Linked DNA regions of Mesorhizobium onobrychidis. The protein of the gene in region 2 interacts with the protein of the main gene of each other region in a pairwise test. Links are inferred from orthologs where the notes say so. Each region holds a gene or a part of one and is shown on either strand. Other genes may lie near its edges.

Region 1 (3,827 bases), 4.4 Mb from region 2 along the record:
TTTCGGCATCGCCTGCGGTTCCGGCCTGTCGCCAAGATACTTTGCCGGCTCCGCCTCGAATTTCACCTTGCAGCCGGCCGAGCAGAAATAGAAGCCCTGGCCTTCATGCCGGGAAAAGTGCTTCGCGGTGGCACGGTTGACACGCATGCCGCAGACCGGGTCGGTCGCCGCAAGGTACTTTTCTGGCTCGTCCGCGAATTTCGAACGGCAGCGCTCGCTGCAGAAGTGATAGATATTGCCGCCATGCTCGGCTGTGGGCTTGCCGGCGGCCGGATCGACGGTCATGCCGCAGACCGGGTCGCGAATAACGGCGTCCGCGACGGACGGAGCAGCGTTCGCCGAGCAGCGGCCGCCATGCGCGTGATGGTCGTGGTCGGAATGGGTCATGCGGAAAGGCCTCTCTGTCTCGATCTTGAAACGGAGGTAGTGCTTCCAGTAACTGGAAGGTCAAGGGCCAATTTCGACTGGCGGCCTGGGCGGAAAAATCCGCATCCAAACCGCACCCCATGCTATGGGCGCTGCCACTTTTGGGCTTGGCAACATCGTCCAGCAAGACCATCTATCAGCCTGTTCCGGCGCTGTGCGTCCAGGATCAGTTCCTGGGCGGCAAGGCGACCGGATTGCCAAGCCTGCTCAACTCGGAGCGGAGCGACCGGTGGTTGCAATCGGCATGGTCAAAAGACACAAGAAGACGGCATCTGCCGGCGGCGGCAGGAGGCGATCATCACGTTGGGCTACCGTGGAGAGCGTGTCCGTCCGCCCCATACCCAGCGCCGCGAAAACGCGCTATAGACGCCGCCGAAACGGCGAGGCCGAACGGCACTTATGGCAAAAATCTCTCTAAAGCTCGATGAACTGATCGACGGCGAAGCCTTGCGCCGCGAGATGACCGGGCTGACCGCGGCCGCGGCAGGCGACGGCTCCGGCAAGGCTGCGCGCACCGGTGTTCTCCAGCTTCTCAAGGGCAGGCTGGCCGCCGGCCGCAGCATCGCCGAACGCATGCTGATGGACGACGGCAGCGGCACCGCCTGCGCCGCCCGGCTGTCGCATCTCATGGACGAGATCATCCGCGCGCTCTACGATTTCGCCGCCACCCATGTCTATCGCGTCAAAAACCCGTCTTCAGCCGAACGCATGGCGGTCGTCGCGGTCGGCGGCTATGGCCGCGGCACGCTGGCGCCGGGATCCGACATCGATCTCCTCTTCCTGCTGCCCTACAAGCAGACGCCATGGGGCGAGCAGACCGTCGAATACATGCTCTACATACTGTGGGATCTGGGGCTGAAGGTCGGCCACGCCACCCGCAACATTGACGAATGCCTGCGGCTGTCGCGCACCGACATCACCATCCGCACCTCGATCCTGGAAGCGCGTTTCCTGTGGGGCGAGCAGAAGCTCTATGACGAGCTCTTGCAGCGTTTCGACCGCGAGGTGGTGCGCACGACCGGACCCGAATATGTGCAGGCCAAGCTTGCCGAACGCGACGAGCGCCATGCCAAGGCCGGCGAAAGCCGCTATCTGGTCGAACCCAACGTCAAGGACGGCAAGGGCGGCTTGCGCGACCTGCAGACGCTGTTCTGGATCGGCAAGTATTTCTACCGGGTGCGCACCGGCGAGGAGCTGGTCGACAAGGGCGTCTTCACCGGCACCGAATACCGGGAGTTCCAGAAGGCCGAGGATTTCCTGTGGGCGGTGCGCTGCCACATGCATTTCCTCACCGGCAAGGCCGAGGAACGGCTGCATTTCGACATCCAGCGCGAGATCGCCGAGCGGCTGGGCTACACCACACATCCGGGCCTGTCGGCGGTCGAGCGCTTCATGAAGCATTACTTCCTCGTCGCCAAGGATGTCGGGGATCTCACCCGCATCTTCTGCGCTGCACTCGAGGAAGAGCAGGCCAAGCATGTGCCGGGCTTCAACCGCATCTTCCTCACCTTCTCGCGCCGCAAGCGCAAGCTTGCCGGCACGTCCGATTTCATTATCGACAACCATCGCATCAACATCGCCGACGACCTGGTGTTCGAGCGCGATCCGGTCAATCTCTTGAGGCTGTTCTGGTTCGCCGACAAGCACGGGCTGGAATTTCACCCCGATGCGCTGAAGCTGCTGACCCGTTCGCTCGGCCTCGTCGGCAAGGCGCTCAGGCGCGACGAGGAAGCCAACCGGCTGTTCCTCGACATATTGACGTCGGACCGCAATGCCGAACTCAATCTCAGGCGCATGAACGAGGCGGGACTGCTGGCAAAGCTGATCCCGGATTTCGGCAAGATCGTCGCCATGATGCAGTTCTCGATGTACCACCACTATACGGTGGACGAGCACCTGATCCGCTGTATCGGCGTGTTGGCCGAGATCGAGCGTGGCGACGGTGAAAAGATCCACCCGCTTGCCCACACGCTGATGCCGGGGCTGAAGAAAAGCCGCGAGGCGCTCTACGTCGCGGTGCTTTTGCACGACATCGCCAAGGGGCGGCCGGAGGACCATTCCGAAGCGGGCGCTCGGATCGCGCGGCGCACCTGCCCGCATATGGGGCTGTCGGCGGCCGACACCGAAACAGTCGCCTGGCTGGTCGAGAACCATCTGATCATGTCGATGACGGCGCAAACGCGCGATCTCAATGACCGCAAGACGATCGAGGATTTTGCCGCGACCGTGCAGTCGGTCGAACGGCTGAAGCTGCTGCTCGTCCTCACCGTCTGCGATATCAGAGGCGTCGGGCCGGGCGTCTGGAACGGCTGGAAGGGGCAGTTGCTGCGCACGCTCTACTACGAGACCGAATTGCTGTTGACCGGCGGGTTTTCGGAGGTGTCGCGTGCGATGCGCACTGCGGCTGCCCGCGAAAAGCTGGCCGAGGCGCTCGCCGATTGGCCGGAAAAGCCGCGCAAGCGCTATGTCGCCAAGCACTACGAGAATTATCTGCTGACGGTCGATCTCGCCGACCAGCTTCGCCACGCCGAATTCATCCGCGAGGCGGATGGGGCGGGCAAGAAGCTCGCCACGATGATCAAGACCCACCAGTTCGAGGCGGTGACCGAGATTACCGTGCTGGCGCAGGACCATCCGCGGCTGCTATCGGTCATTGCCGGCGCCTGTGTGGCGGCCGGCGGCAACATCGTCGACGCGCAGATCTTCACCACCTCCGACGGCCGCGCGCTGGACACCATCCTGATCTCGAGGGAATTCGACCGCGACGAGGACGAGCGCCGCCGCGCCGAGCGCGTCGGCCGGCTGATCGAGGACGTGCTGTCGGGCAAGAGCTGGTTGCCGGAGATGATCGAGAAGCGGACCAAGCCGCGGCGCGGCGCCAAGGTCTTCCGCATCCAGCCGCGCGCCGAAATCCGCAACACCCTGTCGAACCGGTTCTCGGTGATCGAGGTCGAGGGGCTGGACCGGCCGGGCCTGCTGTCCGAGATCACCGGGGCGTTATCCGACCTATCGCTCGACATCGCGTCGGCACACATCACCACCTTCGGCGAAAAGGTCATCGATACTTTCTATGTCACCGATCTCACCGGCCAGAAGATCGACAGCCCGACACGCATGGCCGCCATCCAAAACAGGCTGATCGCGGTCCTCGAAGGCACCGTGCCCGAGCGCGGCGGCAAGGCCAAGGCCGCGGCCGAGTGATAACCACCATTTATTTGTCCCAATCCTGCAGGCAGTCTCCAGACGCATGAGCCTTGTCAAAAAGTTCGCGACGGTCGCTTCCGGCACGCTGATGAGCCGTGCCCTCGGCTTCGGCCGTGAGATGCTGATGGCGGCCGCACTCGGCACTGGGCCGATCGCCGACGCCTTCAACGCCGCCTTCCAGTTCCCCAACACCTTTC
Region 2 (2,892 bases):
GATCCTTGTCGAGGCTCTGCAGCGCCTCGCGCAGCGAGCCGCACACGGTCGGGATCTTCTTCAGTTCCTTCGGCGGCAAGTCGTAGAGATCCTTGTCCATCGGCTGGCCGGGATGGATCTTGTTCTTGATGCCGTCGAGGCCGGCCATAAGCATGGCGGCAAAGGCGAGGTAGGGGTTCGCGCCCGGATCGGGGAAGCGGACCTCGACGCGCTTGGCCTTCGGCGACGAGCCGAATGGAATGCGGCAGGAGGCAGAGCGGTTGCGGGCCGAATAGGCGAGCAGCACCGGCGCTTCATAGCCCGGCACCAGGCGCTTGTAGGAGTTGGTCAGCGGGTTGGTGAACGCGTTGATGGCCTTGGCGTGCTTGATGATGCCGCCGATGTAAAACAGGCAGCTCTCCGAGAGGCCGGCATATTCATTGCCGGCGAAGGTCGGCTTGCCGCCCTTCCAGATCGACTGGTGGACGTGCATGCCCGAGCCGTTGTCGCCGAAGACCGGCTTCGGCATGAAGGTGGCCGTCTTGCCGTAGGCATTGGCGACCTGATGCACGACATACTTGTAGATCAGCATCTTGTCGGCGTTGCGGACCAGCGTGTCGAACTTGATGCCGAGTTCGTGCTGGGCAGCGGCCACTTCGTGGTGATGCTTTTCGACGCGCACGCCCATTTCGGCGAGCACGGTCAGCATCTCCGAGCGCATGTCCTGCGCCGAGTCGATCGGCGGCACCGGGAAATAGCCGCCCTTGATGCGCGGACGGTGGCCGAGATTGCCGGTCTCATAATCGGTGTCGTCGTTGGACGGCAATTCGGTGGAGTCGAGCTTGAAGCCGGTGTTGTACGGGTCGGCCTTGTACTTGACGTCATCGAACACGAAGAACTCGGCTTCCGGGCCGACGAAGATCTGATCGCCGATGCCTTCCGCCTTCATATAGGCTTCGGCCTTCTTGGCGGTGCCGCGCGGGTCGCGGTTGTAGGATTCTCCGGAGATCGGGTCGAGGATGTCGCACAGGATGACCATGGTCGACTGCGCGAAGAACGGGTCCATATGCACCGTCTCGGTATCGGGCATCAGCACCATGTCGGACTCGTTGATCGCCTTCCAGCCGGCGATGGAGGACCCATCGAACATGACGCCGTCGGCAAACATGTCTTCCTCGACCTCGACGACATCCATCGTCACGTGCTGAAGCTTGCCCTTCGGATCGGTGAAGCGCAGATCAACGAACTTCACGTCGTTGTCCTTGATCTGCTTCATGATGTCTTTGGCTGTCGTCATGTCATGTATCCCTGTCTGATGACGTTTCGAGGAGATGATCTGAAATCAGAAAGCTCAGACCGCGTCCATCCCTGTTTCGCCGGTGCGGATGCGCACCACTTCCTCGATGTTGGAGACGAAGATCTTGCCGTCGCCGATGCGGCCGGTCTGGGCCGCCTTGCGGATAGCTTCGATCGCGCCTTCGACCGCCTCGTCGCCGAGCACGACCTCGATTTTCACCTTGGGCAGAAAATCCACGACATATTCAGCGCCGCGATAGAGTTCGGTATGGCCCTTCTGGCGGCCAAAACCCTTGGCCTCCGTAACTGTGATGCCTTGCAGCCCGGCCTCCTGAAGCGCTTCCTTCACTTCGTCTAGCTTGAACGGCTTGATGATCGCTTCGATCTTTTTCATGTAAAAAGTGGCCTCCACTGCCAAAAAGACGGGTTGTGAGCCCCGCTTGCGCCTCCTTCAAGCACGAACTGTGCCAATTTGAGGGGATTCGAAGCGGTATCACGCGATTTCGATGCCATGCCGCGTTGGGGGGTAAATTCGCGTCATTCGCTGCGTTGCTGCGTCATGGACACCGGGAACCTACACATTGTCACTCCTTCCGTCCGCACAATAATTGGGCAGATAGCGCATTTCGCGAGCATTTGTGCCTCGTCGACGCCACTATCGTCAACGATGTGCTTGTAGATCGTGCCTTCTCATCACTGTTTGCTTCGAACCGAAAACTGGACAATGTTTGACCACAGGGATCGGGGTTTGACCACAGGGATCGGGCTTGAGCCAATGCGGATCGGCATCCATGAACAATGAAATTTTGTCTCCGGCCGAAATGGCTGAGGCCGACCGGTTGACGATCTCCGCCGGACCTCTCGACGGCATTGGCCTGATGCGCAATGCAGGTGCCGCGGTCGCTGCGGTGGTGCTCGCCCATTTTCCGGCTGCCAGGCGCGTCCACGTACTGTGCGGGCCTGGCAACAATGGCGGCGACGGATATGTCGTCGCCCGCATTCTTCAGGACAGCGCCGTCGACGTCTTGATGTGGGCATCCGGCTCGCCCAAAGCCGGCAGCGACGCGGCGCTCGCTGCTTCGGAGTGCCCGGTCAGGCCTCGGCCGCTGTCGGAATTTGCTGCCGAGACAGGTTCGATCCTGGTCGACGCGCTTTATGGGGCAGGGCTGTCGAAGCCGCTGTCCGGTGATGCCGCCAGAGCGGTCGAGGTTGCGACAGAACTGAACCTGCCTGTCGTTGCGGTCGATCTGCCCTCAGGCGTGTCAGGCGAGAGCGGCCAGGTTCTCGGCCATGCATTCCGCGCCCGGATGACAGTGACGTTTGCGCGAAAAAAGCCCGGCCATCTGCTGTTGCCTGGGCGCGAGATGTGCGGCAAGCTGGTGCTTGCCGACATCGGCATCGGCGATGGGATCGTTGCGCAGCTCGAACCGCGAACCTTTGAGAACACCCCGCCGCTTTGGCTAGGGAATTTCCCGATTCCAGCCATCAACGCTCACAAATACCAGCGCGGTCATGTCGGCGTCTTTTCCGCCGGGCCGTCTACGACGGGCGCCGCACGGCTGTCAGCGCTTGCCGCGGCCAGAAGCGGGGCAGGGGCCGTGACCGTGCTGTCGCCGT

The links. The genes of interacting proteins can lie anywhere in the genome.
Region 1: the proteins of IHQ72_RS22515 (region 2) and IHQ72_RS00735 interact in binary tests that used the Escherichia coli proteins (3 or more experiments, as listed by UniProt). The link is inferred for Mesorhizobium onobrychidis from one-to-one orthologs.

The regions. Positions count from the first base shown.
Region 1 is NZ_CP062229.1:156,737-160,563, forward strand. The notes cover bases 458-3,827. They hold IHQ72_RS00735 ([protein-PII] uridylyltransferase), read left to right. Parts: upstream 458-825; coding sequence 826-3,627; downstream 3,628-3,827. Other genes in these bases: murJ (murein biosynthesis integral membrane protein MurJ), read left to right, coding at 3,674-3,827. Also shown: IHQ72_RS00725 (heavy metal translocating P-type ATPase), read right to left, coding at 1-387.
Region 2 is NZ_CP062229.1:4,529,730-4,532,621, reverse strand. It holds IHQ72_RS22515 (P-II family nitrogen regulator), read right to left. Parts: upstream 1,670-2,892; coding sequence 1,331-1,669; downstream 1-1,330. Other genes in the region: IHQ72_RS22510 (NAD(P)H-hydrate dehydratase), read left to right, coding at 2,067-2,892; glnA (type I glutamate--ammonia ligase), read right to left, coding at 1-1,276. UniProt on the Escherichia coli protein: P-II indirectly controls the transcription of the glutamine synthetase gene (glnA). P-II prevents NR-II-catalyzed conversion of NR-I to NR-I-phosphate, the transcriptional activator of GlnA. When P-II is uridylylated to P-II-UMP, these events are reversed.